Vulgatibacter sp.: one gene and its partner. The protein of the gene in region 1 interacts with the protein of each later gene in a pairwise test. Links are inferred from orthologs where the notes say so. Each region holds a gene or a part of one and is shown in the gene's direction. Other genes may lie near its edges. The genes, in order: ileS and ACESMR_RS16480.

The links.
Region 2: the proteins of ileS (region 1) and ACESMR_RS16480 interact in binary tests that used the Escherichia coli proteins (3 or more experiments, as listed by UniProt). The link is inferred for Vulgatibacter sp. from one-to-one orthologs.

The regions. Positions count from the first base shown.
Region 1 is NZ_JAWLCN010000004.1:577,051-592,679, forward strand. What follows is about bases 7,260-10,683. They hold ileS (isoleucine--tRNA ligase), read left to right. Parts: upstream 7,260-7,630; coding sequence 7,631-10,483; downstream 10,484-10,683. Other genes in these bases: ACESMR_RS13600 (RimK family alpha-L-glutamate ligase), read right to left, coding at 7,260-7,297; lspA (signal peptidase II), read left to right, coding at 10,505-10,683. In the rest of the region: ACESMR_RS13570 (peptidase M54), read left to right, coding at 24-551; ACESMR_RS13575 (hypothetical protein), read left to right, coding at 604-1,422; ACESMR_RS13580 (ankyrin repeat domain-containing protein), read left to right, coding at 1,512-2,153; ACESMR_RS13585 ((Fe-S)-binding protein), read right to left, coding at 2,233-4,293; ACESMR_RS13590 (hypothetical protein), read right to left, coding at 4,473-5,435; ACESMR_RS13595 (DsbA family protein), read right to left, coding at 5,697-6,344; more of ACESMR_RS13600, read right to left, coding at 6,383-7,259; more of lspA, read left to right, coding at 10,684-11,362; ACESMR_RS13615 (prolipoprotein diacylglyceryl transferase), read left to right, coding at 11,370-12,530; ACESMR_RS13620 (bifunctional metallophosphatase/5'-nucleotidase), read left to right, coding at 12,564-14,330; purT (formate-dependent phosphoribosylglycinamide formyltransferase), read left to right, coding at 14,651-15,629. UniProt on the Escherichia coli protein: Catalyzes the attachment of isoleucine to tRNA(Ile). As IleRS can inadvertently accommodate and process structurally similar amino acids such as valine, to avoid such errors it has two additional distinct tRNA(Ile)-dependent editing activities.
Region 2 is NZ_JAWLCN010000007.1:113,125-128,329, forward strand. What follows is about bases 1,074-4,073. They hold ACESMR_RS16480 (hydrogenase maturation protease), read left to right. Parts: upstream 1,074-2,327; coding sequence 2,328-2,819; downstream 2,820-4,073. Other genes in these bases: ACESMR_RS16475 (hypothetical protein), read left to right, coding at 1,074-2,331; ACESMR_RS16485 (DUF6893 family small protein), read left to right, coding at 2,816-2,959; ACESMR_RS16490 (P1 family peptidase), read right to left, coding at 2,960-4,073. Also shown: ACESMR_RS16465 (NifU family protein), read left to right, coding at 1-383; ACESMR_RS16470 (DUF5947 family protein), read left to right, coding at 380-1,012; more of ACESMR_RS16475, read left to right, coding at 1,009-1,073; more of ACESMR_RS16490, read right to left, coding at 4,074-4,111; ACESMR_RS16495 (ATP-grasp domain-containing protein), read right to left, coding at 4,146-6,248; ACESMR_RS16500 (RDD family protein), read right to left, coding at 6,523-7,005; hemB (porphobilinogen synthase), read right to left, coding at 7,080-8,054; ACESMR_RS16510 (DUF1015 domain-containing protein), read right to left, coding at 9,117-10,445; ACESMR_RS16515 (sugar transferase), read right to left, coding at 10,536-11,921; ACESMR_RS16520 (class I SAM-dependent methyltransferase), read right to left, coding at 11,918-12,706; ACESMR_RS16525 (glycosyltransferase), read right to left, coding at 12,707-13,906; ACESMR_RS16530 (polysaccharide pyruvyl transferase family protein), read right to left, coding at 13,903-15,174; ACESMR_RS16535 (lipopolysaccharide biosynthesis protein), read right to left, coding at 15,171-15,205.

The DNA.
Region 1 (15,629 bases):
GTCCGCCGTGGGGAGGGTCGGGCGTGGCTGGAACACTGAGCGTCGTATCGCTGGGCAACGTACACCGTGGGCTGCTGGAGCTCGCTGCGGCAACCGCAGCGCAGCACTTCGAGCTGGTGACGGTGATCGATCCCGGCCTCGCCGAACCGCAGTACGCCTTCAACCCCACCCGCAAGCAGCACAACGCCTCGGCGATCGTGCGCAAGCTGGGGCAGGCCCACCTCAAGCCGGGTCGCGACGCGATCCTCGCCCTGGGCCACATCGATCTCTTCGAGCCCGAGATGGACTACGTGATCGGCGACGGCGATCGCGATTTCCGGGCGGCGGTGGTGGGCCTCTCGCGCCTGCGCGACGGCCGTGACGACGAGCGCTTCACCCGCCGGGTGCAGCTGATGTCGCTGTGGGGTGCAGGCCAGGCGATCGGGCTGCGGAGCTGCGACGACGCCCGCTGCGTGATGAACCTGCCCGAGCGCGCGGACGATCTCGACAGGCGCAGCGGCGGCTTCTGCGCGCCCTGCAAGCAGCAGCTGATCAAGAACGCGCAGCCCTGAGCCGGGCCCGTGCGCGCTTGACCGTCGGCCGCCGACGGGCGACGGTCGCAGCGTGGCTCTTCCCTTCCATCTCTGCCAGCCGGGCGGCGGCGCCTCCTGTGGCGCCTGCTGCGGTCTCTACAACTTCCGCGACCACTCCCGGGCCGCCCTCGCCAGGGCGCTCCACCGCAGGACCGATACGATCCGCCCGCTGCCGAAGACCGCCGAGGCCTTCCAGGCCGCAGCGAAGAGCCTGCGCCGCTGGGACAAGGATCCGATGTTCCCGCCGGTGCGGCTCTGCCCGCTCCTCGGCTTCGTGAACGAGGAGCGCACCCAGGTCGGTTGCCTCGCGCACCCCTTCGTCAACGACGGCACCGATCTGCGCGATTGCGGCGCCTACAACTCGAACACCTGCCAGAGCTTCGAGTGCCCCTCCTTCCTCTGGCTCAACGCCCCGCAGGCGCGGCTGATCCGGGCGGCGCTGCCCGATTGGTACCGCTACGGCCTGGTGGTCACCGACGTCGAATTCGTCCGCGGCTGCGTGAAGCTCCTCGAGGCGGCGGTGGGCGGCCCCGTCGATCTCGACGCGCTCGTCGCGCACGGCCCGGCCCTCGAGGCGGTGCGGGCGCTCTTCTCGCTCAAGGAGACCGCGCCGGGACGGCCGGGTGGGGCGGTGATCTTCGGCCGCTTCGCCAGGGACGATCTGGGCGAGCCCACGCCCAGGCTCGTCGACTACGATTTCCTGGGATCTCCAGCAGCGCCGGAAGACGACGTGGTGCTCTGCCTCGGCTACGACCCGCGGAGCGCCGCCGCCCTCGAGGAGGCGCGCGCGCTGGTGCGGCGCCACGTCGCCGCCGTGGTCGAGGCGATCCCCGAACCCGCCGCGGATTGACACATGGAGTAAGAGATTGCGCCGCTGCCGAAACGTGCGAAACTGCCCACATCCCACATTCGATTTCAAGCGACGCGCAGGGGCGGGCGATGGATCACCGGCACGTGGTGCAGGCGGTGGAAGAGGGTGACGCAGCGAATCTCGCCGTGTGGCTCGAGGCGGATCCCGAGCTGCGCCGTGCCCGTGGGCCGGATGGGGTCTCGGCGCTCCTCCGCGCTCTCTATCGGAAGCAGGAGCCGCTGGTGGAGCTGCTCCTCCACGACGGCCTGGACATCTTCGAGGCCGCGGCGCTGGGCCAGCTCGAGGCCCTGGTGCGAATCCTCCGGCAGGACGACGTCGCGCCGCGGCACGTCTCCCCGGATGGCTTCACCGCGCTCCATCTCGCCGCCCTTTTCGGCAGGCCGGTGCTGGCGCAGCTCCTCATCAGCCACGGTGCCGACGTCGACGCCCGCGCGGCGAACGAGTGCGGGCTGCGGCCCCTCCACGCAGCGGTGGCCGCAGGCAGCAGGCCGATCGTCGAGCAGCTGCTGGTGATGGGCGCCAATCCCAACGTGGCGCAGCGGGGTGGGTTCACGCCGCTCCACGACGCCGCCGCTGCGGGGCACGGGGTGATCGTCTCGCTGCTCCTCGAGCGCGGCGCCGATCGCGAGGCGCGCACCGATGCAGGCGAGACCGCGGCAGCGCTCGCTGAGAAGAACGGGCACGTGGCGGTGCTCCCACTGCTGCGCTGAACAGGGCGCCAGGAAGGAGCGAGGGCGCCCTCCCGCAGGAGAAGGCGCCCTCGTTCGTTTCCAGCCCGAGCCGCGTGCTCTACGCCGACTGCTCCGACTCGGACTTCTTCTCCACCGCGTCGCCGGCGATCACCGGCAGCTTGATCGAGTCGGCGAGGAGCTCGGAGATGTCCTTCACCACCACGCCCTCGACGTTGAGCTCGCTGATGCCGTCCTTGAGCATGGTGATGCAGAAGGGGCAGTTCGCCGCCACCGTCTTCGCGCCGGTGTCGATCGCCTCTTTGGCGCGGTTCTGGTTGATGCGCGTGCCGACGTGCTCTTCCATCCACATCCGGCCGCCACCGGCGCCGCAGCAGAAGCTCTGCCGCTCGCTCCGCGCCATCTCCACGATCTTCAGCCCCGGGATCGCCTCGAGGGTCTTGCGCGGCGCCTTGTACTCCTGGTTGTGCCGGCCCAGGTAGCAGGCGTCGTGGTAGGTGACCAGCTCGTCGAACTTCTCGGTGGGGACGATGCGCTTGTCCTTGAGCAGCTCGGCGATGAGCTGGCTGTGGTGCATCACCTCGTACTCGCCACCCAGCGCCGGGTACTCGTTCTTGAGGATGTTGAAGCAGTGCGGGCACTGGCTGAAGATCTTCTTGACGTTGTAGGTCTTGAAGGTCTCGATGTTCTGCTCCGCCAGCATCTGGAAGAGATATTCGTTGCCGATGCGCCGCGCGCTGTCGCCGTTGCAGGTCTCCTCGTTCCCGAGGATCGCGTAGTTCACGCCGGCGGCGTTGAGCACCTTGGCAAGCGACTGGGTCACCTTCTTCTGCCGGTCGTCGTAGGAGCCGGCGCAGCCCACGAACCAGAGGTACTCGAACTCCGGGTTGTCCTGCACCGTGGGGACGTTCATCCCCTCGGCCCAGTCGCCGCGGGAGGTGGCGCCGAGGTTCCAGGGGTTGCCCTGGGTCTCGAGCCCCTTGAAGACGCGGGTCACCTCCGGCGGAAACTCGCTCTTCACCAGCACCTCGTGCCGGCGCATGTCGATGATGCGGGGGATGTTCTCGATGAAGACCGGGCAGGCGGTCTCGCACCAGCCGCAGGTGGTGCAGGCCCAGATCGTCTCGGGATTGACGATGTTGGGGACGAGATCCGGCAGCTGCTCCCGGGCCTCGGGGCCGGCGGCGAGGACCTCCGCCTGTTCCATCAGGTGGAGGCGGATGGTCTTGTTGAGCCCCTTGTGCGTGAGCGGCTTGCCCGTCACGTAGGTGGGGCAGTGGGTCTGGCAGCGGCCGCACTCGGTGCAGGAGTAGGGGTCGAGCGCCATCTTCCAGGTGAGCTCGTCCGCCTTCTGGATGCCGAAGGTCTCGGAGTTCTCGAGGTCCATCTTCGCCGGGCGGTACTGCGGATCGAGCCGCTGGAAGAAGACGTCGGGCAGGCCGGTGATGACGTGGAAGTGCTTCCCCAGCGGCAGGAAGTTCAAGAAGACGAGGATCTGGACGATGTGCGCCCACCAGGCGGCGCGGCCGATGAACCAGGCGGTCTCGGTGGAGGCGCCCAGCGCCCCGTAGATCCCCGACATCACGTTGCCCAGCGGCGAGAACCAATGTCCCTGGCCGCCGTCGAACATGTAGATGTGGGCGCCCTCGAACATGATCTCGGTGATCATCAGGCCCATGATCATGCCGAGGATGAAGACCGCTTCGCCGGAGCGGGTCATCCGGTCCGGCTTCACGACGAGGCGCAGGTAGAGGAAGTAGCTCGCGCCGAGGAGCGCGCCCGCCACCACGATCTCCTTGAGGATCAGGTAGGCCTGGCCGATGGGGCTGTTCGCCCCGAGCAGCGGCAGGTGGAAATCCCAGCCACCGAAGGCCATGCCGAAGAGCGTCACCGTGCGGAGCGCCAGCACCATGAACGCCGCGAAGATGAGGACGTGGGCGAGGCCCGGCGTGAACTCCTCGGGATCGACGAGGCGCTTCTGGCCGAAGCCGAATTTGAGCAGCCGCTTCGTGCGCTCACCGAGGTCGCGGAAGCGGAAATCCTCGTGCTGCAGGCGCAGCAGGATCTGCATCCGCGGCGTCATCGTGGTGGCGAAGATGCCGAGCGCCAGGACCAGCAGGCACAGGGTGAGAATCGTGGTGAGTTCGAAGGGGGCGGACATGCGGGCTCCTTCGCGGCAGTTGGCCCTCGAGAAACACGGCCGGATGGCGCAAGAGGCGCAACCTAGCTGCGGGCGACGCGCTGCGCAACCGCCCCGCGACACTTGTTTAAGCGGAAAGGGGCCGAGGCGAACGCGCCCCGGCCCCTTTCGTCACGGCCGATCAGCGACCGCGCCGCGCATTACATGCCGCCAGCGCCGCCCGCACCACCGGCACCGCCGGCGCCACCAGCGCCGCCCGCACCACCGGCGCCACCCGAGCCGCCGCCGCCGTCGGTGGCGATGAAGAAGACCTGGAACGCCACGCCTTCGCTCTGGCCCACCGGCTGGCTGGCCGGCATGAAGGTGGTGTCGTCGGCGCTGGGGCTCAGCGAGACGATGCCGCCGGGCTGCACGATGAACGAGCCGGTGGCGGTGGTCTCGCTGGTGCCTGCGTCGGAGAGGTCGAGGGCGAGGTAGGTCACGTCGGCAGCGGGAGCCGCGTTGATGGTGACGCCGGGAAGCGGCTGGCCCACGTCGTTGGCAGCGACGCCGAGGACGTAGCCATCGTCGAGGAGCGTCGCGCCGCCCTGTGCGGTCTCGAGTGCATCCTGGAAGTCGCTGGCCACCGCGAAGGCGGTAAAGTTCTCGTCGGTCGAGGCGAGGGCGCAGCGGACGTAGCAATCGTTCTCGTCGGTCTCGGGCAGGCAGAGGGCCTGGGTCGAGTCGGCGAAGCCGGTGCCGCTCACGGTGACGACGGCGCCGGTGACGATCTCCGAGACGTCGAGGTCGGTGAACGAGAAGTTGCCGCTGGCGTCGGTGGTGGTCTCACCGAGGACCGCGTCGGGCGAGCCGCCGAGGCTCTTGATCGGATCCACCGCGCGCACCGTCAGCCCCTCGAGGCTCGGGAAGGTGCCGCTGGTGGCGGTGAGGAAGGCAGCTGCCAGCGGGTTCACCGCCACGGTGCCGTCCACGTCGAGGGCCTCGGTCGCCGGGCATCCGTTGCCGCCGGTCCCGCCGGTGCCGCCCGTGCCACCGGTGCCACCCGTTCCACCGGTCCCGCCGTTGCCGCCGTTGTCGTCGTCGTCGTCACCGCAGGCAACCACGCCACCGGCAAGGGCGACGCATACCAGCGCCAGGAAACCATTCTTCATGATGCGGTTCATTCGGTTCTCCTCCCATGCGGCGCCGTCCCGCGCCGGTCCCCGAGCAGGAGAGCTGTAGCGCTCCCGCTCAGCGTGCAAGGCCCTGAAGCTAGGTCCGCCCCGCCAAGGGGTCAAGAAGTCTGCAAGGCGCAATGCGTCATAGAAAACGATTGGCTCCGCCGCCGTTTCGCCACCCGGAGGACGAGAAAGCGCCGCAGGAACGACGACGGCCCGCCGGATAAGCCGGCGGGCCGCGCATGGCTGGAGGCCTCCCGAACCGGGTTAGTGGACCACACGGGAGGGGACATAGAGGCAGCGCTTCTCCACGAAGCGCTCGATGGTCTCCCGGTAATCCTCCACGGTACGGGTGCCCGTGAGCAGCCACTCGCCACCGACCAGCACCGCGGGCGTCGCCTCGATCCCGTGGCGGCACGCCTCCTCCCAGGGATCGGTGACGAGGCGCTTCGTCCCGCTGTTGCGCAGCGCAGTGCCGAAGCGGCCGATGTCGAGGCCGCAGCGCTCCGCCAGCTCGATCAGGATGTCGTCCCGGGAGACGTTGAGGCCCCGGACCAGCGCCGCCTGCCGCATCGCGGCGAGCATGCGGTCCCGGCCCCCGATCCCGCCGACGATCCGCGCGGCCTCCATGGCGACGAGCGGCGGGAGCGAGGTCCGCGGCGGATCGGCCGAGCGCCACAGCTCCGCCGTGATCCCCTTACCGTCCTTCTCCCGTCCCACCTTGCGCAGCGCCTTGATCTCGGCCTCGCGCTCCTTGTCGGTGGGCACCATCTCCTCCATGCGGAGCGGGTAGGCGCGGTAATCGATCCGCAAGAGCCCGCCGAGCTCGTCGGAGAGCGCGCGGAGCCTCTTGTCGGCGAGCCACGACCAGCCGCAGAGCACGTCGTGGTGGAGGATGATCTCGATCGTTTCCATGTCTTCCTGCGTATCCCTGAAATTCGAAACAACAAACATCAGATCTGGCGCTGGCGGGTCCAGCCGGAGGCCCGGGCCCTGGCGAACTCCACCGCGTGGGCGATGATCGCGCCGGCGACGTCGATCCCCGTGGCGCGTTCCAACCCCTCGATCCCCGGGCTCGAGTTGACCTCGGTGATCTTCGGCCCCGCCGTCGACTCGAGCATGTCGACGCCTGCGACCTCGAGCCCCATCACCCGGGCGGCGCGCACCGCCTCCTCCGCGTAGCTCCGGGAGAGCGCCGCAGGCTCGCCCTGTCCGCCGCGGTGGATGTTGGACCGGAACTCGCCCTGCACCCGGGCCACCCGGCGCATCGCGCCCACCACCCGATCGCCGACCACCAGGGCGCGCACGTCCTTGCCCCGGGACTCGGCGATGAACTCCTGGAGGAGGATCTCCTGGTCGAGGGTCCACATCGTGTCGAGGAGCGACTGCAGCTCCTTGTGCGTGTGGGCGAGCATCACCCCGACGCCCTGGGTGCCCTGCAGCAGCTTCACGATCACCGGCAGGCCGCCGATCAGCTCCACCGCCTTCGCCAGGTCGCGCCGGTCCCGCATCATCACCGTGCGGGGCATGTCGCAGCCGAAGCGGGCGAGGAGCTGCAGGCTCCGCAGCTTGTCGCGGGAGCGGGCGATCGGCACCGAGTTGTTGAGCACCGGCACGCCCATCATGTCGAATTGATTCACCACCGCGAGGCCGTAGGCGGTGATCGAGGCGCCGATCCGGGGGATGACAACGCCGACCCCCTCCACCGCCTTGCCCTCGTAGAAGACCTGGGGCCTGCCCTTCTCCAGCATCAGATCGCAGCGCAGGGTGTCGAGGACCAGGGGCACGTGGCCCCAGGCCTTGATCGCCTCCACCAGCCGCCGCGTGGTGTAGAGCGACTTCTTGCGGGAGAGGACGACGATCTTCATCCGCTCGCCCCGCGGCGGCTTCGCCCGCACCCGGGTCTTCACGGGGCGCGCGCGGCTCTGCCGCTTCTCGTCCTTCGGTGCGTCGGGGGGCGTCTGTGCGCGGGGGCGCGTGCTCATGGGGAAGAGAGTCGAACGGTTCGGGGTTCGAAACGGCCCGCACACTACACGCCGCCCCAGGTCCAGGCCAGCAGCGCGGGTCCCTGCCCCTGCTCCCTCGCATGCCCCACGGGCATGGGCCAGGACCCCTCGAAATCCGCCAAGAGCGCTGCTTGACGCGGGTATCCCGCGGCGATAACGAGTGCCGTTTCACGCGCGGACCCTGGAGAGGCGTCGATGGCCGAGGCCCCGGACTACAAGAAGACGGTCAACCTGCCCAGCACGGGCTTCCCGATGAAGGCGAACCTGCCCCAGCGGGAGCCCGGCATCCTCGAGAAGTGGGCGGAGGGGCGCATCTACGAGAGCCTCCTCGAGCGCAACGCGAAGGGCGGCGAGCGCTTCGTGATGCACGACGGCCCGCCCTACGCGAACAACCACATCCACCAGGGCCACATGCTCAACAAGGTCCTGAAGGACTTCGTGGTGAAGTTCCGCGCGATGGAGGGCAAGGCGGTGCGCTTCGTCCCGGGCTGGGACTGCCACGGCCTCCCCATCGAGCTGCAGGTCGACAAGAAGCTCGGGCCGAAGAAGCGCGAGATGTCGAAGAACGAGATCCGCGACGCGTGCCGGGCCTACGCCACCGAGTGGATCGACGTGCAGCGGAAGGAGTTCCGGCGCCTCGGCATCTTCGCCGAGTGGGAGAACCCCTACCTCACTATGAACTTCGGCTACGAAGCGGCGATCGTGCGGGAGCTCGCCCGCTTCGCCGCCCGCGGCGGCCTCTACCGGGGCAAGAAGCCGGTCTACTGGTGCATCTTCGATCGCACCGCCCTCGCCGAAGCCGAGGTCGAGTACGCCGATCACACCTCGCCCTCGATCTACGTCGGCTTCGATGTCACCGCCGGCCTCCAGCAGCCGGAGCTCCAGGGCGAGAAGGTCCAGGTGGCGATCTGGACCACCACCCCGTGGACCCTGCCCGCCAACCTCGCGGTGGCGGTGCACCCCGAGTTCACCTACGTCGCCTACCGCCTCGGCGATCGCACGGTGATCGTGGCGAAGGATCTGCTCCTGCAGTTCCTCGCTGCGGTGGCCCCCGACCACGTGGCCTTGAAGGACGTGGAGCTCGCAGGCGCCGAGCTCTCCAGCGCCTCCCTCACCGACGCCTCGCGGATCGTCGCCTACGTCGAGGGCAAGGATCTCGAGGGCGTGCGCTACCGCCATCCCTTCCTCGACCGCGAGTCGCAGGTGATCCTCGGCGAGCACGTCACCCTGGAGCAGGGCACGGGCCTCGTCCACACCGCCCCCGGGCACGGCCAGGAGGACTACGAGGTCGGTCTGAAGTACGGCCTCGAGGTGCTCAACCCGGTGGACGACGGCGGCTACTTCACCGACGCCGCCGGCGCGCGCCTCCAGGGCAAGCGGGTCTTCGACGCCAACGCCGAAGTGATCCAGATGCTCACCGAGAGCGCCCACCTGCTCCAGCAGCAGAAGCTCGAGCACAGCTACCCGCACTGCTGGCGCTGCTCGAACCCGGTGATCTTCCGCGGCACCGACCAGTGGTTCATCTCCATGGAGAAGAACGACCTCCGCAAGGAGGCGCTCGAGGAGATCGACAAGGTCCGCTGGATCCCGAAGTGGGGCCGCGAGCGCATCCACGGCATGATCGAGAACCGGCCGGATTGGTGCATCTCCCGCCAGCGCGTATGGGGCACGCCGATCACCGTCCTCTATTGCGAGGGCTGCGACGAGGCGCTGGTCGACGCCGACGTGATGGAGCGCGCCGCGCAGCACATCGAGAAAGAGGGCGGCAACGCCTGGTTCGCGCGGCCCGCCTCCGACTTCGCCGGCGACGCGAAGTGCGGCAAGTGCGGCGGCAGCTCCTTCAAGAAGGAGAACGACATCCTCGACGTCTGGTTCGACTCGGGTGTGTCGTTCGCGGCGGTCCTCGACGGCCAGGAGCACCTCGGCGTGCCTGCCGACCTCTACCTCGAGGGCTCCGACCAGCACCGCGGCTGGTTCCACTCCTCGATGCTCTGCTCGGTGGGCACCCGTGACAAGGCGCCCTACAAGGCGGTGCTCACCCACGGCTTCGTCGTCGACGGCGAGGGCCGCAAGATCAGCAAGAAGCTCGGCAACTACGTCGATCCGCTCAAGCTGATCGAGCGCTACGGCGCGGAAGTAATGCGCCTCTGGGTCGCCTCCGAGGACTACCGCAACGACATCCGCACCTCCGAGGGGATCTTCCAGCAGCTCGGCGAGGGCTACTTCAAGATCCGCAACACGCTGCGCTACCTCCTCTCCAACCTCTTCGACTTCGATCCGAAGCAGCACACCGTGGCCGCCTCGGAGCTGCCGGAGCTGGAGCGGTGGGCGCTGCAGCGTCTCGGCGTCTTCACGAAGCGGGTGCGCAAGGCCTACGAGGACTACGAGTTCCACCTCGCCTACAAGGCGGCGCTCGACTTCTGCGCGGTGGACATGAGCGCGGTCTACCTCGACATCCGCAAGGACCTCCTCTACTGCAACGGCGCCGACTCGAAGGAGCGCCGCGCCACGCAGACGGTGCTCTACGCCATCGCCCGCGATCTGGTGCGGCTGCTGGCGCCGGTCCTCTCCTTCACCGCGGAGGAGGCCTGGGGCTTCCTCCCCGGGGAGGCGGACCGCGAGGCCTCGGTCTTCCACGCAGGCCTTCCCGAGGCTGGCGCCACCGACGAGGCGCTGCTCACCCGCTACGAGCGGCTCCTCGAGGTCCGGGGCGCGGTCTCCAAGCACCTCGAGGTCGCTCGCCGGGAGAAGAAGATCGGCAAGAGCCTCGACGCCCGCGTCGTGCTCGAGGCCGAGGGCGACCTGCTCGCCTTCCTCCGCCAATACCAGGCGGAGCTCCCCACCGAGCTGATCGTCTCGCAGGTGGAGCTGGTCGAGGGCGCCGCCCCGAACGGCCTCCCGGGCGAGGGGGTGGCAGGCCTCACCGTGGCAGTCGAGCAGGCGAGGGGTGAGAAGTGCGTCCGTTGCTGGACCTGGACCACCGAACGCGGCCAGAATCCGGCACATCCCGAGCTCTGCCCCCGGTGCACCGCCGCCGTGGCTGGCTGATCCGCTCGAAGAAGGAACGTTTTGGCCGCGCGCTGGAGACTGCTGCTCTCGATCTTCCTGCTGGTGCTGGTGATCGATCAGGCGACCAAATTCTGGGCGGTGGCGCGGCTCACCCGCGCCTTCGAGATGGAGCAGGCTTCGTCCATCTCGGAGCAGGTCGCGACGTTCCTCGGCGCCGAGAAGCTCGAGCGCCTGCGGACGAGGCCGGTGGTCGCACAGCGCGACCACCTGCGCTTCAAATACGTTGAGAACCCCGGCGCCGCCTGGGGCATGCTCGGCGGCCTCGACGACCGCTACCGCGTGCCCTTCTTCGCGGTGGTCTCGGTCTTCGCCATCACCTTCATGCTGCTCTTCTTCCGGCGCCTGCCGGAGAGCCAGCGGCTGCTGCAGGTGGCGCTCGCGCTGGTGCTGGGCGGCGCGGTGGGGAACTTCCTCGACCGGCTGCTCCGCGGCTACGTGATCGACTTCATCGACGTCCATTGGAAGAACGACCCGCGGCTCCACTGGCCCACCTTCAACGTCGCCGACATCGGCATCAGCGTCGGCGTGGCGCTCCTCCTCTCCCAGAGCCTCTTCGGCAGGAACCGCTCCCTCGTGGAGGAGGAGCCGGCGGAGGCGACGCCGGATGCGCAGCCCGCCGGGGCTCCGCGGCCCTGGATCGAGCTGGACGAAGCGCCCGCCGCAGCTGCGCACGAGGACGAGCTCTTCCCCGTCCGCGAGGAGGCGGCAGGTCCGCGGCCGGTGGCGGTGAACGCCGACGGCGCCCTGGTGGTGGACGAGTCGGCCCCCGAGCGTGCAGCCGAGGAAGCGAACGGAACCCGAGCCGCAGCAGGTGGTCTTTCCGAGCCTCGCCCCGTGACCCACGGGCAGAAGGAGTAAGCGCGCGATGCACCCCCTGGTCTTTCCGTGGACGGTTCCCTCGGCGGTTCTCGGCGTGCTCGCCTACGTGCTGGCAGTGGTCGCCGCCGCAGTGGTGGGCCGGATGGTCTACAACCGTGGCGAGGGCAAGAGCCTCGGCAGCCCCATCGTCGCCGGCGCCTTCGCCTTCCTCCTCGGGGCGTGGTTCGTTTCGACCAAGACGCCCTTCGAGGCGCAGCCGATCCCGCTCCACACCTACGGGCTGATGATCGCCCTGGGCTTCCTCTTCGGCATCCACCTCGCCGCCAGGGCCGCGGAGAAATACGCGAGCGTCGACGGCCTGGCCTTCTACCTCCCCGGCGCCCCGACGCTGCGGCAGGCGGCCCGGGAGAAGGGTGACGCCGGCACCTACACGGGCAAGATGGCCCGGGAGCACCTGCTCGATCTCTCCTTCTGGATCCTCGCCGGCGCCATGGTCGGCGCCCGCCTCCTCTTCATCGTGGTCAACTGGGAAGGCCCCAACGGCTACGGCGCCAACCCGTCGCGGATCTTCGACCTCACCAGCGGCGGCCTCGTCTTCTACGGCGGCTTCATCGGCGCGGCGCTCACCTCGGTCTGGTACGCCCGCAAGCACGGCATCAACTTCCGGGCGCTCGCCGACATCTGCATCCCGGTGGTGGCCCTCGGCCACTTCTTCGGCCGCATGGGCTGCATGGCCGCCGGCTGCTGCTGGGGCAAGGTCTGCGAGAACGCGAACTTCCTCTTCGGCGCCGAGTTCCCGAAGGGCGCCCTCGCCCACGGTGAGATGGCGCGTAGCCCGGAGTGGGCCTCCTTCATCGCCGAGCACGGCCACACCCCGGCGCTCCACCCCACGCAGATGTACGAGGGGCTGGGCGAGCTGGCGCTCTTCGCGATCCTCCTCCTCTTCCGGAAGAACAAGCGCTTCCACGGCCAGATCCTCGCGATGTGGCTGATGCTCTACGCGGTGCTCCGCCTCTCGATCGAGACCTTCCGTGGCGACTGGGGCCGCGGCATGCTGCTGCGCTGGCCGGAGGTCGATCCCGTCCTCCTCTCCACCTCGCAGCTGGTGGGTGTCGGCATGGTTGTCCTCGGCGCCGTGCTCTTCTTCCTCTGGAAGCCCCGCAGCGCCGCGCCGGCGGTGCCCGCGGCACCTGCAGCAGCGGCCTGATCGCTGGTCGGGCCGTGCCGGAGGCCGAAGAAGATGCGCCCGCTCCTCCCGCTCGTCCTCCTCCTCGCCGCAGGCTGCGCCGCCACCCCGGCGCAGCCCGCCGATCCTGCCGCGCCGATTCACCTCACCGTCGTCGCCACCAACGACTTCCACGGCTGGCTCGACGGCCACGACGACCGGGCGGCAGACGGCACGGTGGTGCCGGTGGGCGGCGTCGATCGCTTCGCCGGCTACCTCCGGGTGCTGCGCGCGCAGGGGCCGGTGGTCCTCCTCGACGCCGGCGACATGTGGCAGGGCACCCTGGCCTCCAACCTCTCCGAGGGCGCTGCGGTGGTAGAGGCCTACAACGCCCTGGGCTACGACGCCGCAGCGGTGGGCAACCACGAATTCGACTTCGGGCCCGTGGGCCCTGCCATGGTGGCACCGGCAGGTGAGGATCCCCTCGGCGCCCTGAAGGCCCGCGCCGCCGAGGCGCGCTTCCCGCTCCTCGCCGCCAACCTCTACGAGCGGCAGGCCGACCGGATCCCCGACTGGATGGAGCGCTCCACGCTGATCGAGCGGGGCGGGGTGCGCATCGGCATCGTCGGCCTCGCCACCCCGGACACGCCGCAGGTCACCATCGCCGCCAACGTGCGGACGGTGCGCTTCACCGATCCCGTGGTCGCCGCCATCGAGGAGGGGCGCCGGCTCCGGAAGGCAGGCGCCGAGGTGCTCCTGCTCCTGGCGCACATGGGCGGCACCTGCGTCGACGGCGGCTGCGAGGGGGAGCTCCTCGAGGTGGTGCGCCGTCTTCCCGCCGGGCTCTACGACGGCGCCATCGGCGGCCACACCCACCGGGTGGTGGCGACGGTGGTGAACGGCGTGCCGATCATCGAGTCGGGGGCGCTGGGCAAGGCCTTCGGCACCTTCGACTTCACCATCGATCCGGTTACCCGCCGGGTGATCCCGGCGGCGACGCGGATGGCGGCGGGGATCGAGATCTGCGCCGCGCAGGTGGAGGGGACGGAGCGCTGCGATCCGCAGGGCGGCGCTGCAGGGCGCCTCGTGCCGGCGCGCTTCCGCGGCGAGGCGGTGGTCGCCGACGAGGCGATCACCCGGCTCGTGGCCCCGCGCCTCGCGGCGGTGGCGGCGGAGCGGGCCCGGCCCCTGGGGGCGGTGCTCCCGACCACCCTGCGCCTCGACTACGACGGCGAGAGCGACGTGGGCAACCTCGTCGCCGACGCGATGCGGGCGGCGATCGCGGAGGCCGACCTCGCCATCACCAACTCCGGTGGCCTGCGGGCCGAGCTGCCCGAGGGTGAGGTCACCTTCGGGCAGGTCTTCGAGACGCTCCCCTTCGACAACCGCCTCAGCCTGCTCCGGGTGAAGGGGCGGGAGCTCCGCCAGCTGATCCGCGCCGGTTTCGCCGGGGTCCACGGCGGCCTGCAGGTGAGCGCGGGGATCCGGGTGGTGGTCGATCAGGGGGCGCCGGGCGCCTGCGCCAGCGAGGACCTCGACGGCGACGGGCTGGTGACGCCCCTCGACCGGGACCGGGTGGTGGAGATCCTCGTCCACGGAAAGAGGGTGGACGACGAGGCCGACTACGCGGTGGTGACCAACGACTTCCTCGCCGGTGGCGGCGGCGGCTGGGATCGGCTGGTCACCCGGTTGCCGCAGGGGAGCGTGGTCCACCTCGAGGCGGAGCCGATCCAGCGGGATGCCTTCGTGCGCTGGCTCGAGGGGCGGGGGCCGGTGGCGCTCCCGGCCAGGGGGCGGATCGAGCTGAAGGGCGTCGCCCCCGCCTGCCCCCCGGGGCGCTGATCCCGCGATCCGGACCCCTTAACGCCGAACGGCCCCGGACCACCCGGAGCCGTTGCGACGCGTGTCGAGTCCCGCAGGTGTGCCTAGTACCCAGGAGCTCGCTTATCGCCCGGCCCCGGACCCCCCGGCGCCGGCTGCTGGCATCCCCCGACGACAGCAGCGACCTATACATGCACGCACCTCGCGATTCGGATCACTCGAATCGAAGCGCCCTCTTTCCGCGGGGTTGCAGCGCCTCCTGCGCGGGGTTCGGTTGCGCCGGTGGACGCTTTGCCACCGGCGCTGGTAGGTAGCCGGCCTCCCCACCCCCGGAGGTCTCCGTGGTCACGCTCGGCACGCCCCGCACCCGCACCGCAACCAGGCTCCTTCTCCTCGGCTCCGGCGAGCTCGGCAAGGAGGTGGCCATCGAGGCCCAGCGCCTCGGCGTCCACGTGATCGCCTGCGACCGCTACCCCGGCGCCCCGGCGATGCAGGTCGCCCACAGCTCCCACGTCATCGACATGCTCGACGGCGCGGAGATCCGCCGGGTGGTGGAGCTGGAGAAGCCCGACTTCATCGTCCCCGAGATCGAGGCGATCGCCACCGCCACCCTCCTCGAACTCGAGGCCGAGGGGCGCACCGTGATCCCCACCGCCCGGGCCGCCCGCCTCACCATGGACCGCGAGGGGATCCGCCGCCTCGCAGCCGAGGAGCTGGAACTGGCCACCTCGCCCTACCGCTTCGCCGACACCGAGGCGGACTACCGGGCGGCGGTCGAAGCGATCGGCCTTCCCTGCGTGGTGAAGCCGGTGATGAGCTCCTCGGGCAAGGGCCAGAGCCTGGTCCGGAGCGAGGAGGAGATCGGCGCCGCCTGGACCTACGCCCAGGAGGGGGGCAGAGCCGGTAGGGGCCGGGTGATCGTCGAGGGCTTCGTCGACTTCGACTACGAGATCACCCTGCTCACCATCCGCCACGTGGACGGCACCACCTTCTGCGAGCCCATCGGCCACCGGCAGGTGAAGGGCGACTACGTGGAGTCCTGGCAGCCGCAGCCGATGAGCAAAATGGCCCTCGAGGAGTCGAAGCGGATCGCCCGGGCGGTGACCGGCGCCCTCGGCGGCCGCGGCATCTTCGGCGTGGAGCTCTTCGTGAAGGGCGATCAGGTCTGGTTCAGCGAGGTCTCGCCCAGGCCCCACGACACCGGCCTGGTCACCCTGATCTCCCAGGACCTCTCCGAGTTCGCCCTCCACGTCCGGGCGATCCTCGGCCTGCCCATCCCGAAGATCCGCCAGCACGGCCCCGCCGCCTCGGCGGTGATCC
Region 2 (15,205 bases), on another replicon or contig:
GCACCGCCCTCGGCCAGCTCCTCGCCCATGCCCGCGCTGCGGGCGCCGACGGGGTGCGGCTCGCCGACGCGCTCTGCGCCGACGAGCCCGTCTCCAGCCTCCTGCTCCTCCACGGCCTCCATCCCCTGCCGATCGGGATCCGGATCACCGAGGCGCTCGACCGGGTCCGGCCGCAGCTCGGGCTGCACGAGGGCGGCGTGGAGCTCGTGGCCATCGACGAGAACCACGCGGTGACCTTGCGGCTGACCGGCAGCTGCGACGGCTGCGCCTCCTCGCAGGCGACCCTCGAGCAGTCGATCCGCGCCGCCCTCGAGGCGGCGGCGCCGGAGATCACCCGCATCGAGCTCGAGGGCGCGCGGGCCTCGCTTCCGGTGGTCCCGTGATCCCGGTGCGGGCGCTGCGCCCCTTCGTGCGCAGGCGGGTGCTCCGCGAGGACGGCGCGCCCCGCTGCGAGCTCTGCGCCGTGCCGATCGATACGGAGCACCGCCACCTGGTCGATCGCCAGCGCCGGCGGATCTGCTGCGCCTGCCCGGCCTGCGCCGTGCTCTTCGACCACGAGGCGGCGCGGGGTTTCCGCTCCGTGCCGCGCCGGGTGCTCCGCGACCAAGCCGGTGCGATCGAGGAGCGCGACCTCCTCGCCGCCGGGATCCCGGTCCGCCTCGCCTTCCTTTTCCTCCACGGCGACCGGCAGCGCTGGATCGCGATCTACCCGAGCCCCGCGGGAAGCACCGAGGTGGAGCTCGAGGAGGCGCAGGCCGCGCACCTGCTCGCCGCCTCGCCCCTCTTCGCCGAGGCACAGGCCGACGTGGAGGCGGTGCTCCTGCACGGCCCCCGGGGCAGCAGCCGGATCGAGGCGCTGCTCGTGCCGATCGACCGCTGCTACGAGCTCACCGCCTCCCTGCGCCGGCACTGGAAGGGCTTCGAGGGTGGACGCGAGGTCCATGAGGCGATCGGCGCCTTCTTCGCCGCCCTGCAGGCTGCGAGCAGGGAGCTGCCACGGAGGGCGACATGATCGGATGCGAAACGCGCGGGGCGGACGGGGCGCCGGGCTTCGGCAGGGCGAAGGCCGTCGCCGATGCGGTGCTCTTCGAGGGCTACGTGCTCTATCCCTACCGGGCGAACGCGCCGAAGAACCAGATCCGCTGGTCCTTCGGCGTGGTGGCGCCGCGGAGCTGGAGCGAGGCGAACGGCTCCGACCCCTGGTGGATGGAGAGCCGCACGCTCTTCGAGGCGAAGGCCACGCCCCGGCTCGACGGGCTCCTCCGCTTCCTCCGGGTGCAGGCACGCCGGTACGAGGTGGCCGATCGCGAGAGCCGGACGTGGAAGCCGGTGGGGCGATTGGAGATCGACGGCCAGCTCCACCTGGCCTGGGACGAGGGGCTCCTCCAGGAGGAGTCGATCGCCGCGTCGTTCGACCTGGGCGGGAGCACGGACCACGCCTTCTTCTTCGACCAGCCTGCGCGCGCCACGATGGAGGAGCTCCGGGACGGAGCAGGCGACGTGCGCGGGCGGCTTCACCGCCACACCGCGCAGCTCTGCTATCGGGTCCGGCTTCGGGTGGAGGACGCCGGCGCGCCGTTCCGCAGGCTGGTGATCCGGGTCGAGAACCACACCCCGGTCGACCCCCGGGTGAGCCGCGACGAGGCGCTGCGCAGCGCCCTGCTCTCCACCCACCTCCTCCTCGGGCTGCAGGCGGGCGCCTTCGTCTCGCTCCTCGATCCGCCCCCGGAGGCAGCAGCTGCCGCCGCTGCCTGCAAGGGCCAGGGGAGCTGGCCGGTCCTCGCCGGCGCCAGGGGCGAGCGGCAGCTGGTGCTCGCAGCCCCGATCATCCTCTACGACCACCCGCAGATAGCGCCCGAGAGCCCCGGCGACCTCCACGACGCCACCGAGATCGACGAGCTCCTCGGCCTGCGGACCGCCACCCTCACCGAGGAGGAGAAGCGGATCGCCCGTGCCACCGATCCCCGGGCAGCGGCGATCGTCGACCGGGTGGAACGGATGGCGCCGGGGGATTGGGAGCGGTTGCACGGCGCGCGGCGCCTCGCGGACGAGGCGGAGATGTTGCCCCTGCCCAGGGTAGCGAACGAGGTGCGGAGGCCCGGCCCCGGCGACAAGGTCCGGCTGCGCCCGGGCAAGCGGCGCACCGACGCGCACGACCTCCTCTTCGCCGGCATGGCCGCCACCGTCCACCGTGTGGAGGTCGACGCGGAGGGGGCGACCTGGTTGGCGGTCACCCTCGACGACGACCCTGCAGCGGAGCTGCACGAGTGGTACGGCCGCTTCCATTACTACCTTCCGGAAGAGGTGGAGACGATCGCGGAGGGAACGTGAGCTCGGTCCTGATCGCTGGGGTCGGAAACGTCTTCTTCGGCGACGACGCCTTCGGGGTCGAGGTGGCGCGCCGCCTCGCCCGCCTGGCTCTCCCGCCCGGAACCCGGGCGATCGACTTCGGCATCCGCGGCCTCCACCTGGCCTACGAGCTCCTCGATCCGGTCGATCTGCTGGTGATCGTCGACGCGGTGCCGCGGGGCCGCGCGCCGGGGACGCTCTACGTGATCGACCCGGCGCTCGAGGGGATCACCGCGCTGGCGCAGCCGGATGCCCACGGGATGGAGCTCCCCTCGGTCTTCGCGGCGCTGCGCTCGCTGGGCGGCACCCTGCCCCCCACACGCATCGTCGGCTGCGAGCCCCTCGACGTGCAGGAGGGCTTCGGCCTCTCCCCGCCGGTGGCGGCGGCGCTGGACACAGCGGTGCAGCTGGTGCTCGAGGTCGCTGCAGCAGGCGGTGGGCTGCAGCCGGCGATGGAGGCGAAGGGATGAGAGATCTGACGCGCTGCCGGCACCGGCAGGAATCGGGAAGCTGGCCTGTCGCCCTCGGCCTCGGCCTGCTGGTGGCAGGCTGGGCGCTCTACAGCCAATGGCCGGAGATACGGCGCTACCTGCGGATCCGCCGCATGTAGCTATTCTTCGTCACGTGGCGTCGGCCGGAGGATCGGCTTGCGCAGGAGCGCTGCGTAGTCGCGCACCTCGTCCAGCGGCAGCGCCGGCGAGAAATTGCCGTTCGCCCCCTCCATCCCGGTGGCCATGCAGAGCGCGTTGAGGATCGCCTCCTCCGTGCACTCCATCACCGCCTGGTAGAGCGGATCCATCCGCGTGTCGAGGAGCACCTTGATCCGGTAGACCATCTTCCGGGAGCGGCGCGGCACCCGGTTGGCGGTGGAGAAGCCGATCACGATCTCGCCGGAGCCGTGGGCGGCGTAGGAGCCGACGCGGCCGATGCCGAGCGCCACCCGCTTGCAGAGCCGGCTGATCTGGTGGGTCTGCAGCGGCGCGTCGGTGGCCACCACCGCGATGATCGATCCGTAGAGGCTGCGCCGGACCGCCATCCCCCGCAGCTTGCGCGCGAGGTGCTCGCCGATCGGCAGGCCCGCCACCCGCAGATCGGCGAGGCGGCCGAAGTTGCTCATCACCAGCACGCCGAGGGTATAGCCGCCCTGCTTCTCCGGGAGCTTGCGGCTGGCGGTGCCGATGCCGCCCTTCAGGTCGCAGGTGATCATGCCGGTGCCGCCGCCGACGTTCCCCTCCGCCACCGGGCCGCCCTTCGCGGAGCGGAGCGCCTCGAAGACGTGCTCCTGCCGGACGTGCCTGCCGGCGACGTCGTTGAGCCAGGAGTCGTCGCACTCGCCCACCAGCGGGATGAGCACGTCGTGCTCCGCGCCGATGCCGGGGTGGCGCTCCACCAGCCAATTCACCACCGCGTCGGAGACGGCGCCCACCGAGAGCGTGTTGGTGAGGAGGATCGGCGTCTCGATCAGCCCCCACTCCATCAGCTGGGTGAGGCCGGAGAGCTCGCCGGCGCCGTTGAGGACGAAGCCGCCACCGACGACGCGCTCGTCGAAGACGCCTCCGCCAGCGGGGAGGATCGCGGTGACGCCGGTGCGCACGGGACCACGCCCGGGCACCAGCCTGCCGCTGCCGCGCACGATGGTGGCATGGCCGACGAGCACGCCTTCCACGTCGGTGATCGCGTTGTGGGGGCCGGGGCGGTAGCGCCCCAGGGGCAGGCCCAGCTCCCGGGCCCGCACCCGCTCCTGCCGATCGCTCGAGCCCATGCGACGCGTCCTTTCGGCGGTGCGTCCGGTGGCGCTAGCCCGCGCGCTTGCCCGCCTCTGCCACCTGCACCAGCGCCGCGTTCGGCCGGGCGTTCTCCTGCGCCCGGCGCTCGCGCTCCCGCTGCGTGTAGCGCCGGATCGCGCCGGAGAGGATCTCGCCGATGAGGGTCCGGTAGTCCATGCCCGCCGACTGCGAGATGAGGACGAGATCGCTCCAGCCCGGCGTCAGGCCGGGAAGCGGGTTGCACTCGATGAAATAGATCCGCCCCTGCTCGTCCATGCGGAAGTCGATGCGGGCCACGTCGCGGCAGCCGAGGGCGGTGAAGGCGGATCGGGCGGCGTCCTCGAGGCGGCGCCGCGTCTTCTCGTCGATCTGCGCCGGGGCGTCGTAGCGGATCCGATTGTCCCAATCCTGCTTCATCTCGAAGCTGTAGATCGGGTTCTTCATCGTCTGGTCGACGAAGACGATCTCCATCGGCGGCAGCACCCGGGGCCTGCGCTCGCCGAGGAGCCCCACGGTGAACTCGCGGCCGGAGATGTACTCCTCCACCAGCGCGGGCTGGCGGTATTTGAGCGCCATCTCCCGGGCCACCTCGCGGAGCTCCTGCTCGTTCTCGCAGACGCTCTTGGAGATCACGCCCTTCGAGGAACCCTCCGCCACCGGCTTCACCATCAGCGGCCAGCGGAGATCCTTCGGCAGCTTCTCCTTGCCGGTGTGCATCAGGAAGTATTGCGGCGTGAGGATCCCGTGGGTGCGGACCATGCGCTTGGCGAGGCCCTTGTCGAGGGCGATGCCCAGCGCCGAAGGATCGCTGCCGGTGTAGGGGATGTCGAGGAGCTCGAGGAGCGCCGGGATCTGGCTCTCGCGGTTCCGGCCCTTGAAGCCCTCGGCGATGTTGAAGACCACGTCGACCGAGGTGCTGGAGAGCAGGCTCGGCAGCTCGGAGGTCGCCTCGAGATCGATCACCTCGTGGCCCCACGAGGCGATCGCGTCGCGGATCGCCTGCAGGGTCTTCGGGGAGTCGTATTCGGCCTCTGCGTCCTGGGCGCCGTCGATGGTCGGGGTGACCCGCTTCACGTTGTAGGTGAAGCCCACCTTGAGCGGTCCCGACTTCCGGGGCCGCGCCTTGGAGCGCCCCGAGTCCTTGATCGCGTAGCGCTTCACCGCGTTGCGGACCACCGCCTCGACCACGCCCTTCTCGTCGAGGCCCTGCAGCTTCGCCGAGGCGTAGATCGAGGAGCCGGGCTGGAGCGAGGGGAGCGCGTTCACCTCGAGGAAGTAGACCGCCCCCTCCGGCGTGATCCGGAAATCGATGCGGCCGAGGTCCTTGCAGCCGAGGAGCCCGAAGACCCGGCGCGCGGTGAGGCGGAGCACGGCCTCGGTCTCGCGGCCGATCTGCGCCGGCGCCCGCACCGCCACCGCGTCCTCGAGGCTCGTCTTCAGCTCGTAGTCGTAGATGGCGTGGCGCCGCCCCGCCATCACCGCCGGGTCGAAGAGATATTCGGCAGGGGCGAGCACGCCCTGCGAGGGCGCGTCGGCGAAGGCCTCGAGGTAGGGCACGGTGATGTCCCGCCCCGCCACGAACTCCTCGACGAGGACGCCGGCGGGCCAGCGGGAGAGCATCTCCGCCACCCGCACCGGCAAAAGCGCCGCCTCCTCGACCACCGACTCCTGGGTGATGCCCTTCGACGAGCCCTCGAAATTCGGCTTCACGATCACGGGGAAGCGGAAGCGGCGGAGCTCGAGATCCTCGAGCCGCTCCACGAATTGCCAGGCGGGCGTGGCGATCCCGTGCTGCGCCACGATCATCTTCGAGAGCTGCTTGTCGAGGGTCACCGCCAGCGCGTAGGCATCGCTGCCGGTGTAGGGCATGCCCAGCTCTTCGAAGAGCGCCGGATAGAAGGCCTCGCGGAAGCGCCCGCGCCGCCCTGCTGCGGTGTTGAAGACGAGGTCCGGCGACCAGGCCTCGAGCCGCGCCACCGTCCGCGAGGCGGGGCCGCTCACCTCGAGCCGCTCCACCCGGTGGCCGAGCCGCTCCAGGTGACCGGCGAGGGCGTCGATGGTCGCCGCGGTGTCGAATTCGGCCTCGTCTTCGGAATCGGTCAGCCGCAGGTTGTGGGTCAGCGCGATGCGCATGTGCTTGCCTCTCCGACGCGGGCTTCGCCCGCGCGGTGGTGGGGAGACGAACGTGGAGGGGCGCGCTCCTGCCGGGCAGCCCCCCGGTGGAGCGAAGGTGGTGCCGGTGAGAATTTGTGAAACAAACTCTCCAGCGAAGCCGAAGGCGGAGCGATCGCAAGAAGGAGCGTTTCTCGACCCGCGAAGCGCGAGCGAAGGAATAGGGCAGGCGCCTGCCGGGCCGATTCCTTCGCACGCGGTGAGGGTTCGGCGGCGGCGCCGATGCGCCGCCTTCTCACGGTGAGCGGGTCTGTGCCTCGACGTCGCCGACGTCGGGGGCAGCGAGGGGTGCCCGGCGGATCAGCGTCGAGGCGTGGGTCGGCACCGTGGTCTCGAGAGGGACCTTGGCGTCGATCACCTGGGTGTCGGCGAAGACGTCGCCGATCCGCACCCCGAGGGGATCGGTGGCGACCATGTAGAGCTCGAAGAGCGCGATCGGCACCGCCACCAGGGCGAGGATCGGGTTCAAGGCGAGGCCGAAGGCCACCGCCACCGGCAGGTTCCGGATCACCGAATGCCTGGCGTTGCAGGACTGCCGCGTCGGCACGTGGACCGCCTTCACGCCGAGAAGCCGCTTGCCCGGCGACTGGCCGTTGGGCATCGCGTCGGCGAGGAGCAGGTAGACGATCCCGAGGACGCCGCCCACGGTGGGGACGATCCAGGCGAAGAGGCCGGCGACGAGGAGGTCGGCTGCCTTGGCGAGGACACGCGGCAGCACCTCCGCCCTCGGATAGGGGGAGCCGCCGCGGCGCGCACTTCGTACCGGCCCTTTGCCGGAGCCCGTGGCCATGATCAGCGCCGGGCGAGCGCCCGGGCAGCCTCCAGCGCGTGGTAGGTGATGATGAGGTCGGCGCCGGCGCGCTTCATCGAGGTGAGGCTCTCGAGCACGGCGCGCTCGCCGTCGATCCAGCCGTTCTGCGCGGCGGCCTTGAGCATCGCGTACTCGCCGGAGACGTTGTAGGCGACCACCGGCACCTCGAGGGCCTGCCGGACGTCGCGGATCACGTCGAGGTAGGCCAGCGCCGGCTTGACGATGATCAGGTCCGCGCCCTCCTCCACGTCGCGCTTCACCATCCGGATCGCCTCCCTGCCGTTGGCGGGATCCATCTGGTAGCCGCGGCGGTCACCGTGGGAGGGCGCGCTCTGCGCGGCGTCGCGGAAGGGGCCGTAGAAGGCGGAGGCGTACTTCGCCGCGTAGCTCATGATCGGCGTGTGGCCGAAGCCGCTCTCGTCGAGGGCCCCGCGGATCGCCGCCACGCGGTTGTCCATCATGTCGGCGGGAGCGACGATGTCCGCGCCTGCCTGCGCGTAGACCACCGCGGTCTTCGCCAGCAGCGGCAGGGTCCGCTCGTTGTCCACGTCGCCGTCGTGGATCACGCCGCAATGCCCGTGCGTCGTGTACTCGCACATGCAGACGTCGGTCACGAGGACCAGCTCGGGCACCGCTTCCTTGATCGCGCGCAGGGCCCGGGGAATGACGCCGTCCTCGGCGTAGCCCTGGCTGCCGATCTCGTCCTTGTGGGGCGGGATCCCGAAGAGGAGGAGGGAGGGGATGCCGAGGTCGCGGGCCTTCTTCGCCTCCTCCACCGCGGTGTCGATGGAGAGGTTGCTGATCCCGGGCATCGAGGGGATGGGCCGGCGGAGGCCGGAGCCCTCCTCGACGAAGATCGGATAGATGAAGTCGCCGGCGTCGAGCTCGGTTTCACGGACCATCCGCCGGAGCGTCTCGGTACGGCGCAAACGGCGGCCGCGGATGGGAGCGGGCAGCAAGATTCCTCCTCGGGGGCTTCGGAGCCTCGGGTTCGCGGCGAGCATAGTCCGCCGCGGTGCGAAAGCAACGAAGGTTCGCTGCCCGGAAACCGCCGGAGGCCCCTGCTCCATTCTGCCGCAGCGCCGGGCCGGTTCGCCGATCCCGGGGCGGTCCGCCCGGTTCGCCGCCGCGAACCTCCGCGTTCACCCCGTTCGGGCCGGCGAACGGGGAAGATGTCGCCACCCTCCCCATCTTCCCCACTGCGTGGGGATTTCCGACCCACCCCTCCGCGGAAAATCAGGGGAAGTGCACCGCGCGACAATCTGGCGCACGAAGGCGTTGCGCTGGCGCCAACCAGTCGTTCCAGGTCGAGAAGGAAAGGAGGGAAGCTCGCTGCGCACCGTCCGGCGTGGCGGGGTGCTCGCCGCAGGAGCTAGAAGGCAGGAAGAACCGCTCGGGCACACGGGCGAACGTGCGAACACCGGCGGATGCGGGCTGTACCAGCAGCTGGACCCCTGCCGGGAGTCCTGCCGCGGGGAGCGCCCCGGCTCGCCCGGTCTACGACCGGCGAGGTCCCTTCGACCTCGACAGCGTGTCCGTTGGCCAGCAGCAGTGCGCTCACGCCGGGATCCTTCTGCCAGCAGCGTGCCAAGACGAGACGGGCCCATCCGCAGCCGGGCAGGCAGGCGCCAGCGCCCCGGATCGCCCTGCAGCATGGCGGGCGGAGCCCCCCTGGCCGCAGGAATTACCGGCACGGCCCCGGAGGGGGGCAGTAAGGCTGGGGCCGAGGTGTCGCGGCCAGGCCGCAGGGCGAGGCCGGCCTGCCACGGAGGCAGCGCAGGAAGCGCGTCCCGGACCGACGGCGCGCAGATCGTGCGGGCGTGCGCTCGGCAGACAGCGGGCAGACCGCTCCGTCCCCGGGAAGAATCCCGTGCAGACGAGCGTTTCACCTGCAACGGAGAGCGCTGGCCGGACGGCGGACAAACCGCACCATCCCTGCCGACCCCACCGGATCCAGGACGAACACCCCACCACGCCGAACGAATGGCGGCATGGTAGCACGTGTGCCTTTCGGCCCGTCAAGCGGGGTCGTGCGGATCGATCGAATGGAAGACCAGGCCCGCGGGAACCTTCGGATGGAAGAAGGTGGTCCGGGCCGGCATCCGCTCCCCCGCCTCGGCGACCGCGCGCACCTGCCACATCGGCGTGGGGTTCACGAGAAAGCCCAGCGCGTCGGCGCCCGCAAAGGCGCGCGTGACCAGCTCCGCCTCGTCGCGAACGTAGGCGAGATGCTCGCCCCACCCCGCCGCCTCCTCGCGCAGGCCGAGGGTGTGGCGCAGCACCAGGCCCTGCAGCAGCGCCACGTCGAGGGTGCGCAGCGTCGGGTTCCGGGGGAGCGCCGTCACGTGGGAGAGGTCGACGCCCTCCTTGAGCCGGAGGAGCCGCGCCTTGCGGTCGGCGCCGGCGAGGAGCAGCAGCGCGTGCCCACTTCGGCCCGCCTCGGCGAGGCGGCGCTGCGCCCACGCGAGCCCCGCAGGCTTGCGCACGTCCTCCACCAGCTCCTCCACGTCGAAGTGTTCGTCGAGGAGGAGCAACAGCCGGCCGATCTCGACGGAGAGGCCGGTGACCAGCCGGTGCACCGGCCGGATCACCAGCCCCGTATCGCTCATCGGGCAGAAGCAGGCGAGGATGGTGCGGTGGGCGCCGCTCGCCGGGGCGCCTTCCGCCTCGCAGGCCCGGGCATGGGCCAGCGCCATCTCGTAGCGGTGGTGGCCGTCGGCGATGAAGGCGCGCCGGTGGGCGAGGAGCCGCGTGAGGCCGCGGGCGACCTCGGGTTGCTCCATCCGCCAGAGCCGGTTCTCCACCCCGCCCAGCGTCCCGGTGGCGTTGGGCCTGCCCGAGCGCGCCTGCTGCAGGATCACCTCGCTCTCGCCCTCGTCGTCGGCGTAGAGGCAGAAGATCGGCGAGGTATTGGCGCGCGCGGCGCGGTAGAGGCGGAAGCGATCCTCCCCCGGCGCCGGCAGCGTCTGCTCGTGGGGCAGCACGCCGAAGCCCAGCTCCTGCAGCTCCAGGCTGGCGAGGAAGCCGTGGCGGACGCGCTGCTCGCCCCCTTCTTCGAAGCGCTGCTCGAGGGCGTAGATCGCCGGCCTGTCGTCGCGGACGAGGACACCCTGCGCGCGCCACTCCTCGAGGTAGCGGGCACTGCGGCTGAAGCGGTTCTCGGCGCCGCCGTCGCCCGGCCGCTGCCCTTCCGCCTCGAGGTGGACGGCGTTCCAGGGGCTCTGCGCCTCGAGCGCGGCTCGGCGCGCCTCGTCCACCGCGTCGTAGGGAGGCGAGAGCAGCGGCGTCAGGTCGGCGTGCCGGGCGAAGTCGTAGTGGATGCCGCGAAAGGGCCGGATGACCGGCATGCTCCCCCCTCTGGACGAACGAGGGGCGATGGGCGCCCCGCGCGCCAAAGCTAAGGGCGAGACGCGACGAGGCAATCCCCGCAGCGTGGGTCAGCGCGCGCCGCGGCCGAGGAGGACGGCGGGGATCGTCCGGAAGAAGATCTTGAGGTCGAGCCAGAGGGACCACTGGTCGATGTAGGCGAGGTCGAGCTTCATCCAGGTTTCGAAGTCGATCTCGTTGCGACCGCTCACCTGCCAGATGCAGGTGATGCCCGGCTTCACCGAGAGGCGGCGGCGCTGCCAGCGCTGGTAGTGCTTCACCTCGTGGGGCAGCGGCGGCCTCGGCCCCACCACGCTCATCTCGCCGACGAGCACGTTCCAGAACTGCGGCAGCTCGTCGAGGGAAGTGCGGCGGAGAAAGGCGCCGACGGCGGTGACACGAGGATCGCGCCGCAGCTTGAAGACCGGCCCGTCCATCTCGTTCTGCGCCTGCAGATCCGAGAGGCGCTGTTCCGCGTTCACCACCATGGAGCGGAACTTCCAGAGCTTGAACGCCCTGCCGTTCAAGCCGCTGCGCACCTGGCCGAAGAAGACCGGCCCCTGCGAGTCGAGCTTGATCGCCAGCGCGATGCCGAGAAAGAGCGGCGCGCAGAGGAGGAGCGCGGCGCCGCTCACCAGTAGATCGAAGGCGCGCTTCAACGCGAGCTGCACCGGATGGGCGGGCGCCGTCCAGAAGGAGAGGAGCGGCGTGCCGTCGAGCTCGTCGAAGTCGAGCTTGGCCATCCGGTGGGGCAGGAAGGTGAGGCAGAGCTTGGCGTCGAGGCCGAGATCCTCCGCTACCGCGAAGGCGTGCTCGACTTCCGCGAGGTGGCTGCGCGGCACTGCGAAGATCACCTCGTCCACCACCTCGTGGCGGAGGATCGTCTCGCTCTCCTCCACGGTGCCGAGCCGCCGCACGCCGCTGGGGACGGCGCCGCCGGGCGCTTCGGTGATCACGCCGACCACGGCCACGTTCCTGCGGGCCCGGAGCTTGGCGCAGATCTCCTCCGCCGCGTCGCCGCTGCCCACCACGATCACGTGGCAGGTCTCGTCGGGCCTGCCCATGGCGAGGAGGCGCACCAGCATGCGCACGCCGCAGGCCTGCCCCCAGGCCAGCGCCATGTAGAGCACCACCAGGGGCCGACTCTGGTGCTGCTGCTTGAGGAGGAAGGCGAGCGCGGCGAGGACCAGGCCCCCTGCGAGCGCCGCCCAGGTGATCGAGGCGAGCTCCCGCCGCAGGCTGCGGGGCCTGCCGGTGTAGAGCCCGGCGAGCTGGCCGACGAGGAGCCAGGTGGGGATCGCCACCAGCGGCAGGACAAGGTAGCGGTCCCAGTTGTAGACCCCCGGGAACCAGCCCATTTGGTAGCGCAGCTCGTAGGCGCCGAAATAGGCGGCGAGCAGCAGGAAAAGGTCGGTGATCGCTGCGGTGGCGCCCACCGCACGTGCAGCTCTGTTCACGCTCTGCCCCCTCGAGCGTCGTCCCCACCGCCTTCTACCACATCCCCCGGTGGCTGCTTCCGGGCGGTTCCGCAGAGGCCGAGGAGCATGGTGCTCTCCCGGAACGCCGCCGGTGGCCGATCGAGGGCGCCCAGCCCAGCAACCACGGGCCAGGCGGCGATGGAGAGCAGCCCCCGCAGCGGCCGGGGCATGGGGCGGCGGCGGACCCAGAGACCGAGGAGCTGCGCCAGCGCAGCGTCCCAGCCGCCGAGGGCTTCGATCCGCTCCCCGCCGAAGCCCGCTTCGCCCAGGAGACGCCGCAGGGCGAAGGGCGTGAAGCGGTGCTCGTCGTGGGGCACGCAGTGGAGCGGCCAGAGGAAGGGCACGGTGAAGAGGAGCGCTCCCCCCGGGCGGAGCACCCGGTGGATCTCGGCGAGGACGGCGTGCGGCCTGGGGCAATGCTCGAGGAGCTCGGTGGCCAGCACCGCGTCCACCGACGCGTCGCCGAGGGGGATGGTCTCGCCATCCCAGGTGAGGTCGGGCTCGCCGTAACCGCTGGCCGGGAGATCGAGGCCGACGTAGCGCTCCACCCTGCCGGCGGCGAGGATCCGCTTGCGGTAGGGCATCTGCCCGCAGCCCACGTCGAGGAGCGTCCCGTGGAGGAGGGGCAGGTGCCGATCGATGGCGCCGAGGAGCGCGCGGCGCACCAGGAAGTTGTCGAGCGTCGACGGCGTGGCCCGCGGATTGAGGAACGCATCCACGTCGCGGGCCTGCTGTCCGGCGAGCTCGTTCGGAACGGCGACCATCTACGCTCCCCCTGCTCTCGAGAGCAGCTCCACCAGCCGATCGTTGAGGCGGTGGATGTCGAATTCGGCGTCGACCCTGGCGCGGCCCGCGCGGCCCATGGCCTCCCAGCGATCGGGCTGCGCGATCAGCCGGCGCAGCGCCTCGGCCAGGGCCGTCGCGTCGCGCTCGGGGACCAGCAGCCCCGAGACCCCCTCCTCCACCAGCTCGGGGATCCCGCTGTGCCGGGTGGCAGCGATGGGCAGACCGCAGGCCATCGCCTCCATCAGCGCCACCGGGATCCCCTCCTGATCGCCGTCGGCGGAGGTGACGCTCGGCGCCACGAGCACGTGGGCGTCGCGGAGGATCGCCGCCACCTCGCCTCGGTCGCGCCAGCCGGTGATCCGCACCGCGTCGCCCCCGCCGTGGTGGGCGATGCGCGCCTCGAGCTCCGCCCGGAGCGGGCCGTCGCCGACCACGGTGTAGTCGACCCCGTGCCCTGCCGCGCGGAGCTGTGCTACTGCGTCGATGGCGTAGGCGATCCCCTTCTTCTCCACCAGCCGGGCCACGCTCACCAGGCGCACAGGCCCCGTTGCCGGGGCCCTGCGCGGGAGGAAGGGAAGCGCCGCCGTGTCCACGCCCATCCGGTGGACCGCGATCCTCCGCGGGTCGAAACCGAGGGCGACGAGGCGCTCGCGCCAGCGGTCGCTTATCGGCAGGAAGAGGTCCCCCTCCTCGATCAGATCGGCGTAGGCGCCCTGCCACGAGGTGAGGTCGTAGCCGTGGAAGGTGGTGACCAGCGGCCCCCGGATCGCGCCGGCGAGGCGGAGCCTGGCGGCGAGGAGGCCGTTGGGGCCGAAGTGGGCGTGGATCGCGTCGTAGCGCGCGCCGGTGCAGGGGGCGCTGGCGTAGAGCAGGCGCAGGCTGGCGCCCTCGCGGCCGAAGCGGCGCTGCAGGGTGGCGCGGGCCACCGCGCCGCCGCGCAGGAGCAGCGGCAGGGCGCCGGCGAGCCGCGCGGGAAGCGATCGCGGCACCGCCGGCCGGTGCCGGGTGCGCGAGAGAAGGTCCCAGGCCTCGACCTCGGGGTGATCCACCGCCCCCGGCGACGGCGCGTCGCCGTAGACCTCCACCTCGTGGCCCCGGGCCAGGAGGCCGGTGATCTGATCGAGGACGAAGGTCTCGGAGACGCTCGGGAAGGCGCCGACGAAGTAGGCGATCTTCATCGCGGCGCCCCCTCGACCGCGGCGCGGATCCGGGCAGCGGTGCCGCGGGCACGCGCCGCGGTGGCGAGCACCTCGCGGAAGAACGGGCCGCGCAGCCGGGGCAGCGCCTCGCGCAGCGCGTCGAAGCGCTCGACCAGCACCCCGCCCTGCACCTCGTCGATGCGGGTCACGAAGGCGCCCATGCCCAACGAGCGGAAGACCTCCTCGGTCTTGAATTCGTAGGCGATGGGCAGCACCGGCACCCCGGCGCAGAGGGCGAGGATGGCGGCGTGCATGCGGGTGGCCACCACCAGATCGCAGGAGGCGAAGAGCGCGCCGAGGGCCCGGCGATCGTGGAAGCCCCGGTCCACCTCCACCGAAGCGCGCACGTGGGCGGGCAGACGCTCGGCGATGCGCACGGCGGTGCGCGAGTCGTCGGTCCAGTAGTCGGCGACGCCCTGGCAGGTGGAGACGAAGATCACCTCGCCGCCGAGGCGGTCCACCACGTGCGTGGCGAGGGCGCCGATGCCCGCTTCGTAGCGTTCCATCGCCTCACCGATGTAGGGCCAGTCGCGGACGGAGATCGCCACCCGGAGCCGCTCGCCCGCTGGCAGCTGCGCCGCCTCCGCCGCACGGAGGCGCTCGTCGTCGGCGAGGGCGAAGACCGCGTCGGGAACCACGTGCAGCCGATCGGAGCGGACGCCGAGATCACGCAGGTGCCCGAGCGAGCGTTCGTCGCGGAGCAGCACCAGCGCCGCCCGTTCGAAGATCCGCCGCAGCCGCCGCCGGTAGAGCCGCTTGCGGAAGGGCCCCAGCGATTGGGTGAAGAGGACGAGGGGCTTGCCGAGGGCGAGGATCAGCTCGAATTCGAGGATGCGCGCGTGCAGCTCGTAATGCTCGACGAGATAGGTGCCCCCGTGGGCGACGACGAGATCCGACGCGGCCCAGGTGCGCAGCGCCTCTTGTTCGGCAGCGCGCAGCACCGGCGCAGCCAGCGCGCCGCGCCCCGCCGCCTCCAGCGCAGCCGCTGCCCGCAGGCGCAACGGCGGCAGCCGGCGCGCGATCGCCTCGCCCTTCGGCAGGCGGATCGGGAGGCGCGGCTGCAGCAGGGGCGTCAGCGATTGCCGGAAGCGCCAGCCCGGATAGAGGCGGGCCGATGCCTCCGGGTTGCTGTCGAAGACGGTGAAGTCGCAGGGGCCCAGGGCCTCGCGCACGCTGGCCTGCAGCGCCTCGGCGATGGCAGCGTCGCCGGTGTTGAGGCAGACGGTGTTGATGACCGCGACGTTCATGCCGAGGGCGCTCCTGCGGCGCGGGGGCTGG